DNA from 3 places in the Sphaerimonospora mesophila genome. Region 2 is predicted to be linked to each of the others. Evidence: riboswitches for the same ligand, from Rfam matches in the RefSeq annotation. Region 2 holds a riboswitch; each other region holds the start of a gene.

Region 1 (3,237 bases), on a different contig from region 2:
CACTGATCCAGCCGAACAGCACGCCGAAGGCCGTCCAGAAGACGAGCTGCGTGCCGAGCGAGGTGAGCCTGAACTCCCACAGCAGCGTGGCGGGGAAGCCGTCGGGCACCTCGCTGACCGTGGGCAGCAGCCACCACGCGGCGACCACCGGGACGAGGAAGGCGGCCGCCGTCGCGATCCAGCGGAGCCACGGATCGGAGAGGACACGGCGGGCCGTCGTCACCGCGGCCGCCGTCGCCGCGAGCCCGATGACGATCATCACCACGTAGAGCAGGGTGCGGCTGTTGATCGTAGCGGGATCGCCCACAGCGGGCGGGTTGGCCGGATATTTCACGAAAGGAACGAGGATCATCGCGGTGAACGCCGTCCCGGCCGCGGCCAGCGCCAGCCGTCCGTCGGACCGTGGCCCGACCCGGCCGCGCAGACCGGCGAAGACGAGCGCGAAGACGCCGCCCACGGCCAGTCCGTAGAGCCCGGTGGCCAGGAAGAGCCCGGCCTTCTGCGCGGGCCTGCTGACCTCGGCCTCCTCGCCGTGGCTGTGCCCGGCCTCGGCGACGGGCTCGGACGCCTCGGCCTGTGCGGCCGCCGCCTCTTCGAGGGCGATCGCCGCGTCCACGCGGGGTTCCCCGAAGGCGAAGGCGAAACCGCCCGCGATCAATCCGGCCAGGAGCCCCAGAAGCAGGCCCCTGACCAGCAGGGTGCGTACCACGCCGTCCCCTAGTGGCACGGCACGCCGAGCAGGTGCCGCCCGTCGTGCATCAGTTCGTGCAGGAAGGCGCCCGTCTGGGAGACCGCGCCGTTGTCCATCAGGACCAGGTAGGCCACGAGCAGCAGCACGGGTACGGCCAGAAGCCAGGGGCGGAGCCGGGGTAGGGGAATGATCGAGGGGGTGGACAGCCCGCTCATCTAAGAGCCTCCTCAGGGTGACGCGTCCCATATCGTGAGGTCACGACCGCCAAGCGACCTGGCTCCCGGGATCTGCGTCCCGGATACAGTGGCGCGTCCGCACCGGCATCTCACCGGATTTCCCTCGGACGATCGTGAAATCCATCGAAACGTATCCCGTCCTCCCGTTCGCGTCAATGAGCCCGGTACCTCCTGGGGAAAGTACGCATACGAGATGATGCGGGACGTAAGCGACAGCGGAACGAGGAAGCCGGTGTGAATCCGGCGCGGTCCCGCCACTGCGATCGGCGAGCGAAGCTCGACGCAGACCACTGCCCGGAAGGGTGGGAAGAGCCGCTCCACTCCGCCTCGACCACGCACCTGCTGCCTGCACTACCGCCTGCCCGGAGCCGGGAAGTGCGGCGACCGCGCCCTGATCACCCCTCAAGCGCGCCACGAGCAGTGGGCGCGTGCCGTACGAGAATCTCAAGGAGCCTCATGAGCCACACCCTCGTCGAGGAACAGGGCACCGGCACCCGGCACGTGTGGGAGCTGCCCACCGACGCGCAGACCCTGCTGTCCCCGGTGAAGGACATCTTCGAGAGGCATTGGGAGCACATCTGGTTCGGTGTGATCATCCATGCTTCTGAGGACCCGGCGATCAGGTCCCTCAGAAGCACTCCGGCCCGCAGCCGGCGGATGGGCCTGCCCTCGGCTGTCGCGTGGCCCGGCCGGTGGACAGGAGGAGTGAAACGTTCACCGCCGTTCTGCCGGCCGGCCTTTCGCCCGCTTTCCGAAGCGCCTGTTCGACGGGGATGCCGCGGCGCGAGGTGCGAACAGCGGAAACCGCACCTCGTTGACTCACCCCTCCCTGCCGGGATTGGCTCGCGGCGGTAGCAGATCACCGTCCGTGGACATCGGCGTCCCCGAATCGTCAGCGTCGACACGCCATGTCGCGCCGACGCCGAGTACTCAACCGGTGGTCCACGAGGGCGTGTTTTCGTCGCCCTCGAGAACGACACTCTCGCAGAATGGGAAAACATCCGTGCGACAAGTCAGCTCTTTCCACCGGCGGTTGAGGCTGTCGGCCGCCGCCCTCGCAGCGGTGTTGACGGCCGGCGTCGGTGTGGCCGGTACGCCCGTCGCGTCGGCGGCCGCGGCCGGATGCCAGGTCGACTACACGGTCACCAACCAGTGGCCAGGCGGCTTCGGCGCGAATGTGATCGTCAAGAACCTCGGCGACCCGATCAGCGGCTGGAAGCTGACCTGGTCGTTCTCCTCGGGACAGACCATCACCCAGCTGTGGAACGGCACCTACACCCAGTCCGGCTCCCAGGTCACGGTGACCGACGCCTCCTACAACGGCGGCATCCCCAGCGGAGGCAGCACGAGCTTCGGGTTCAACGGAAGCTGGAACGGCTCCAACCCGGTGCCGGCGAGCTTCGCCCTGAACGGCGTGACCTGCACCGGCGGCGTCACCTCCCCGAGCCCCACCCCGACGCCCACTCCCACCCCGACCCCCACCCCGACTCCGACGCCCACCCCCACCCCCACGCCCTCGCCTTCGCCGAGCGCGCCGGGCGGCACCCCCGTCGAACGGCACGGCCAACTGCACGTCTGCGGCACCACGATGTGCGACAAGAACAACGCGAGGGTCCAGCTGCGCGGCGTGAGCAGCATGTGGCTCAACTGGGAGACCGCCCCCTACGCCGAGAACCTGTCCGCGCTGAAGTGGATGCGGGACAACTGGAACCTTCAGGTGATCAGGGCCGCGATGGGCGTGGAGCCGGCCGGCGCCTATCTGAGCGACCCGAACAAGGCGCGCGCACAGGTCGAGACGATCATCAACAACGCCGTCGCCGCCGGGGTGTACGTGATCGTGGACTTCCACGCGCATGAGGCCCACAAGGAGCAGGCGCAGGCCGTGGCGTTCTTCGCCGACCTGGCCAGGCGCTACGGTCACCTGCCCAACGTCATCTGGGAGGACTGGAACGAGCCGCTGCAGCTCAGCTGGACCGGCGTGCTGAAGCCGTACCACGAGGCGGTCGTGTCCGCGATCCGCGCGGTCGATCCGGACAACATCATCGTGCTGGGCACCCCGACCTGGTCGCAGGACGTCGACACCGCGGCGACCAGTCCCGTCTCCGGCACCAACCTGATGTACACGCTGCACTTCTACTCGTGCACGCACGGCGCCTACCTGCGGGCCAAGGGCGACACGGCGATCAGGGCGGGCCTGCCGCTGTTCGTCACCGAGTGGGGCGCGAGCAACGCCGACGGCGGTCTCGACGGCAGGGTCTGCCTCGACGAGGCGCAGGCCTGGATCGACTGGATGAAGGCGAACAACATCTC
Region 2 (3,237 bases):
GGGCAGGTCCAGGCGGGCGCGCTGGGCGGCGACCCGCTCGGCGTACGGCTGAGCCCGCCTGGTCTCCCGTACGGTCACCGCGGCCGCGCGTGCCCGTACGACCTGGTCGCAGGTGATCGCGGAGGTCTTCCTGGCCGCCAGGGCGGCCCGGTTGTCGGCGAGGGCGTCGGCGATGACGTGGGTGCCGCGGGCCAGGCCCCGGGCGAGGGTGGCGACCTCGGCGGCCTTCTGCCGGGCGAAGGCGAGCCAGGCGGCGATCTCGGGCTCGATCTCGCCCTCGGCCGCGACGTCGAGCGGGACGTGCAGGAGCGAGCAGGAGGCGGCGACGTCCACCCGTCCGGCCAGGCCGAGCAGGGTGGCGAGGGTGGACAGCGACCTTTCCAGGTCGTTGATCCAGACGTTGCGGCCGTCGACGACCCCCGCGACCAGGCGTCTGCCGGGCAGACCGCCGACCCGCGCCAGCCCGTCGAGGTTGGCCGCGGCCGGGCCGGTGAAGTCGAGCGCGAGGCCGTCGACGGGGGCGGCGGCCAGCACGGGAAGGGCCGCGCCGAGCCGGTCGAAGTAGCTCGCCACGAGGAGCTTCGGCCGGTGGGTCAGCGCGCCGAGCTCCCGGTAGGCGCGGGCGACCGCGTCGAGGACGGCCTGGGGCTGGTCCTGGACCAGGGCGGGCTCGTCGAGCTGCACCCACTCGGCCCCGGCGGCCCGCAGCCGCGCGAGCACGTCGGCGTAGACCGGCAGCAGCCGGTCGAGCAGCGTGACGGGATCGAAGCCCGGCTCGACGCCGGGGGCCGGCTTGGCGAGCAGGAGGTAGGTGACCGGGCCCACCAGGACCGGCCGCGCGTCGTACCCGAGGGTGAGCGCCTCCCGGAACTCCCCGACGGGCTTGGCGGGATCGGCGGCGAAGACGGTGTCCGGCCCGAGCTCGGGCACCAGATAGTGATAGTTGGTGTCGAACCACTTGGTCATCTCCAGCGGAGTGACCTCCCCGGTGCCGCGGGCCATGGCGAAGTAGCCGTCGAGCGGGTCTGCCTCGAACGCGGCACGGTGCCGTTCGGGAATCGCGCCCACCATGACCGTGGTGTCCAGCACATGGTCGTACAGCGAGAAGTCACCGCAGGGCACCTCGCCGATGCCGGCGTCGGCGAGATCGCGCCAGGCCGTACGACGCAGGTCGGCGGCGGTCGCGCGCAGCTCGTCGGCGCCGACACGCCCCGCCCAGTAGCCCTCGATCGCCTTCTTGAGTTCGCGGTCCCGCCCCTGGCGCGGGTAGCCGTACACGGTCGCCAGCGGAGTGGGGGCGGCGGAACTGTGAGCCATGAAACTCTCCTTCGCGAGTCACGGACGACGCCGACCGGCCCCGAAGACGTGAAGGAACGCCCACCGGCGAACGCGCGCATACCGCTCGCGAAGCCGCCGGCCCGCCCACGAGGCCATCGACATCACCGCGCGCGGTCGCACGCGGGCAGTGGCAGGTCTTCGGACTCGCGGGCACGCCACGGGCTCACCGAGCCCGGACATCTACTGGCCGTCGCTTCCCTGACCGTGCTGGCCCAGTGCGTTGACGGCGGTCGTTCCCACTCACCGCTGCGGGGCAGTCCCGGAATTGGCCTGCCCACTCCGAGGTGAGCGCGACCGCACCGGGTTCCCTCTTACGACGCTCCCGCCTGGCGGGCGGAGGCGAACCGACTGCGCCACCAGAGTAAACCCGAGGATCACCGCCGCTCACCCGGACCCGTCCGGTAGGGGCGGGCATGAGCCCCGTGGCCGGATGGTCCGTACCGGCGGTCCGCTCGCCGCGACAGATCACCGTGGCACGCCCGGGGGAGCGCCGTGGTGCGTTCGGGATCGACACCGTTTCATTAGGACGCAACATGTTGGGTGTGACATCGAGCCGCCACCCCATATATGGTGTCCCTGCGCTGGTCCGGCCGCTCAGCCAGAGTGGCCGGGGCAAGAGGGAACCCGGTGGAAGTCCGGGACTGCCCCGCAGCGGTGAGTGGGAACGACCGCCGTCATACGCACTGAGCCATCACGGTCTGGGAAGCGACGGTCAGTAGGAGCTACGAGCGCGCCCACGAGTCCGAAGACCTGCCGGCGCGCCGCGTACGACCATGCGTGCGCGGCTGCTCCGAGGTCGCGCGGGACGACCGACGGCTCCGGCGGCGACCGCTGTGCGTCTCCGCCGGGCGTCTCCTGCGCGCACCTCGGTCATGTGGACCGAGTTCGCGAGGAGAGGACCATGACGGTCACCGGGGACCCGCCGACTCAATCGGCAACGGTGGACGAGCCCGTGCCGCGGCAGACCCAGATGCGCGTACGCAAGCGCGACGGCCTGTCGGAACCCGTCGACGTGACCAGGATCGTGCGTGCGGTCGAGCGCTGGGCGGATGATCTCGCCGACGTCGACCCGCTGCGCGTGGCGACCAAGACCATCAGCGGTCTGTACGACGGGGCGACCACCGCGGAACTCGACCGGCTGTCGATCCAGACGGCGGCCGAGATGATCGGCGAGGAGCCGCAGTATTCGCGGCTGGCCGCGCGGCTGCTGGCCGCCTACATCGGCGAGGAGGTGGGTGGTCAGGGCATCGCGTCATTCAGCCAGGCCGTCCGTCTCGGCCACGCCGAGGGGCTGATCGGCGACGCGACCGCCGAGTTCGTGGCCGCACACGCCCGCGAGCTGGATGACGCGGTCGATCCACGCGGCGACCTGCGGTTCGAGTATTTCGGGCTGCGCACCGTTTACGACCGCTACCTGCTGCGGCACCCGTTCACCCGGCTGGCGGTGGAGACCCCGCAATATTGGCTGCTGCGGGTGGCGTGCGGCCTGGCGCGGACGCCCGGCGAGGCGATCGACCTCTACCGCCTGATGTCGTCGCTGGCCTATCTGCCCAGCTCGCCGACCCTGTTCAACTCCGGCACCCGGCACACCCAGATGTCGTCGTGCTATCTGGTCGACTCCCCGCGCGACGAGCTGGGCTCCATCTACGAGCGCTACGCCCAGGTGGCGCACCTGTCGAAGTTCGCGGGCGGCATCGGCATCTCCTGGTCACGCGTTCGGTCGCGCGGCGCGCTGATCCGCGGCACCAACGGCCACTCCAACGGCATCGTGCCGTGGCTGCGCACGCTCGACGCTTCGGTGGCCGCCGTCAACCAGGGCGGACGGCGCAAGGGTGCGGCCTGCGTCTACCTGGAGCCGTGGCACCCCGACGTCGAGGAGTTCCTCGAACTGCGCGACAA
Region 3 (3,237 bases), on a different contig from region 2:
CCGCAGCGTCGCGCGCATCCGGCCCAGTGAACGGGTGTGTCCGTGGCCCGGTCCAGGCCGGCCACCCAGCGTCGTGCGTCGGCCTGGACGTCCGCCAGCGACTTGGCGCAGCCGGGACGTCCGGTGCATGCGGTGACGCCCGCCCACGGCGAGTCCGGATCGGTGACGAGCCCGGCGGCGTCGAGCGCTTCGGCCGCGCGGTCCGCTTCGGCCGGGGACAGATCCGGCACCACGACGGTACGCCAGGGGGTCAGCCGTACGTCGTCGCCGACGTCGGCGAGCGCCCGGGCCTGGGCGGCCGACAGCCTGCCGAGCGGCACCAGGGCTTCGAGGGCCACCCGGCCGTCGCGCTGCGCGTGGCGTCCGGCGCGGCGGAGTCCCCGCGGCCGCCGCACCTCGAAATCCGGGCTCACCTCGAATCCCGGGCTCACCTCGAATCCCGGGCTCACCTCGAATCCCGGGCTCACCTCGAATCCCGGGCTCACCTCGAATCCCGGGCTCACCTCGAATCCCGGGCTCACCTCGGAATCCGAGGTGGCGGGGGCCCCGAGCCCGGCCACGGCGTCGACCAGGCGGGCGGCGACGCGCGCCGGCCCGTTCTCCAGTTCGCGGATCCGCCACGCACCGGTGCTCGCCGGCGTACCGCCGTCGGCCGACATGTCGCAGTCCGCCCGCGTGGCGCCGCGCGCCTCGGCCTGCGCGGCCCGCTCGTCGAGGAACGCCTCCGCAGCGGAGATCATGAGCGAGGCCGCGGATTCGGGACGCGTGGTCAGCCCGCTGTCGGAACCCGCCAGCAGCAACCGCGCCCCGGTCCGGTGCTCGGCCGCGAGCGTGACGTCGGCGCCGAGCCCGGCGACGTCTCCGGTGCCGTCGTCGAACGCGAACAGGAACCGTCCGGGAAGCTCGGCCAGCCGAGGGCGAGCGCACAGTTCCCGATCCAGCGCCTCGACCAGCGGCCGGGTGGCGAGCAGGCCGGCGTGGCCGCGCCCGCCGAGCGGCGAGGCGACGATGTTGCGCACCCGCTCGTGCGTGGCCGACGGCAGCAGGCCGGCGGCGGCCATCCGCCCGGCGAAGGCGGCGGGCGCGCGCAGGCCGCGGACCTGGACGTTCGCCCGGGAGGTCAGCTCGATCACCCCCGAGCCCAGCTCCGTGGCGCAGGCGGCCAGCTCGCGCAGCTGCGCGGGGGAGATCACCCCGCCCGGCAGGCGGATCCGGGCCAGCGGGCCGTCGGCCGCCTCGTGCACCTGGAGCGCTCCCGGACAGGCGTCCGAGCGCTCACGTCCGGAAAAGTCGCTTATCGACACGGTGAGGATGGTAGCGCCAGTTATTTCGGAGGCTTTTGTGTCGTAGGCTCCTCGGTAGGCGATGGCAATGGGAGGAAGCCGGTGTGAAACCGGCGCGGTCCCGCCACTGTGACCGGGGAGCGAACCCCACCGCAGGCCACTGCCCGGCGACGGGTGGGAAGGCCGGGGGGAGCGTCGATCCGGGAGCCAGGAGACTCCTGCCGTCGTGACACCCGCGACCGGGGCGAGGACCCCGAGGGAGGATTGCGTCGTGCCAGGCGACAGCCGTACCGTCCTGCTGCTCTCGACTTCCGACACCGACCTGCTGAGCGCCCGTGCCAGTGGCGCGGCCTATCGCCTGGGCAACCCCGCCCGGCTCGGGGTGGACGACCTGCCCGATCTCGTGACGGACGCCGACCTGGTGGTGGTGCGCCTGCTGGGCGGACGGCGGGCCTGGGAGAAGGGGCTCGACGCGCTGCTGGCCGGCCCCCGCCCCGTTGTGGTGCTGGGCGGCGAACAGGCGCCGGACGCCGAGCTGATGGAGCTCTCCACGGTCAGCGCCGGGGTCTGCGCCGAGGCGCACGCCTACCTGGCACAGGGCGGGCCGGCCAACCTGGCGGAACTGCACGCGTTCCTGTCCGACACGGTCCTGCTGACCGGCGAGGGGTTCGCACCGCCCGCGCCGGCCCCCTCGTGGGGGCGGCTGGAGCGCCCGGCCGGTTCGCGGAGCGGGCCGGTGGTGGGCGTGCTCTACTACCGCGCGCATCACATGGCGGGCAACACCGCCTTCGTGGAGACGCTCTGCACCGCCATCGAGGACGCGGGCGGGCAGGCGCTGCCGGTCTTCTGCTCGTCGTTGCGCACCGCGGAGCCCGAGCTGCTCGACACGCTGCGCGCCGCCGACGCGCTGGTGGTGACCGTGCTGGCGGCGGGCGGCTCCCGGCCGGCCACCGCCGGGGCCGGCGGCGACGACGAGGCGTGGGACGTGGGCGCGCTGGCCGAGTTGGACGTGCCGATCCTGCAAGGGCTCTGCCTGACCACGAGCAGGCAGGCGTGGGAGGAGAACGACGACGGGCTGTCGCCGTTGGACGCGGCCTCGCAGGTGGCGATCCCCGAGTTCGACGGCCGGATCATCACCGTGCCGTTCTCGTTCAAGGAGATCGACGAGGACGGGCTGACCGTCTACGCCGCCGACGCCGAGCGGGCCGCCCGGGTGGCGGGCATCGCCGTACGGCACGGCCTGCTGCGGCACACCCCGCCGGCCGAGCGGCGGTTGGTCGTGATGCTGTCGGCGTACCCGACCAAGCACTCCCGGATCGGCAACGCCGTCGGGCTGGACACGCCCGCGAGCGCCGTACGGCTGCTGGCCCGGCTCGCCGAGGCGGGCTACGACCTGGGCGAGGGGTTTCCCGGCGTGGCCGAACAGGACGGCGACGCGCTCATCCACGCCCTGATCGCGGCCGGCGGCCAGGACCCCGACTGGCTGACCGAGGAGCAGCTGGCGGGCAATCCGGTACGGATCTCCGCCGCCTCCTACGAGCGGTGGTACCGCACCCTGCCCGAGGACCTGCGCGCGGACATGGAGCGGCACTGGGGGCCGCCCCCCGGCGAGCTGTTCGTGCACGACGGCGACATCGTGCTGGCCGCGCTCCGGGCCGGGAACGTGGTGGTGATGGTGCAGCCGCCGCGTGGCTTCGGCGAGAACCCGATCGCCGTCTACCACGACCCCGATCTGCCGCCCAGCCACCACTACCTGGCCGCCTACCGCTGGCTGGCAACGGGGGGAGGGCCCCTCGGAGAGGGGGGTGGGGAGGGCACCGGGTTCGGCGCGCACGCGATCGTGCACGTGGGCAAGCACGGCAACCTGGAATGGCTGCCGGGCAAGTCGGCGGGCATGTCCGCCTCCTGCGGCACCGACGCCGCCATCGGCGACCTGCCGCTGATCTATCCGTTC

Evidence for each region. A riboswitch is a leader RNA that binds a small molecule or an ion and turns the genes downstream of it on or off. The one in region 2 is predicted to bind cobalamin.
Region 1: it holds a riboswitch for cobalamin, as region 2 does, so the genes downstream of both, AP234_RS39650 ((2Fe-2S)-binding protein) here and metE (5-methyltetrahydropteroyltriglutamate--homocysteine S-methyltransferase) in region 2, are expected to answer to the same signal.
Region 3: it holds a riboswitch for cobalamin, as region 2 does, so the genes downstream of both, cobN (cobaltochelatase subunit CobN) here and metE (5-methyltetrahydropteroyltriglutamate--homocysteine S-methyltransferase) in region 2, are expected to answer to the same signal.

Annotation. Positions count from the first base shown of each region.
Region 1 covers NZ_BCBX01000042.1:150,300-153,536, reverse strand. The annotation lists gene AP234_RS24265 (CbtA family protein) at 1-709, opposite strand, end outside; gene AP234_RS24260 (CbtB domain-containing protein) at 718-906, opposite strand; cobalamin riboswitch at 1,114-1,288, shown strand; partial or broken gene AP234_RS39650 ((2Fe-2S)-binding protein) at 1,262-1,387, shown strand; gene AP234_RS39645 (DUF7676 family protein) at 1,384-1,782, shown strand; gene AP234_RS37380 (cellulase family glycosylhydrolase) at 1,931-3,237, shown strand, end outside.
Region 2 covers NZ_BCBX01000035.1:132,273-135,509, forward strand. The annotation lists gene metE (5-methyltetrahydropteroyltriglutamate--homocysteine S-methyltransferase) at 1-1,317, opposite strand, end outside; cobalamin riboswitch at 1,451-1,703, opposite strand; cobalamin riboswitch at 1,904-2,110, shown strand; gene AP234_RS14665 (ribonucleoside-diphosphate reductase subunit alpha) at 2,240-3,237, shown strand, end outside.
Region 3 covers NZ_BCBX01000042.1:160,139-163,375, reverse strand. The annotation lists gene cobG (precorrin-3B synthase) at 1-1,304, opposite strand, end outside; cobalamin riboswitch at 1,332-1,523, shown strand; gene cobN (cobaltochelatase subunit CobN) at 1,555-3,237, shown strand, end outside.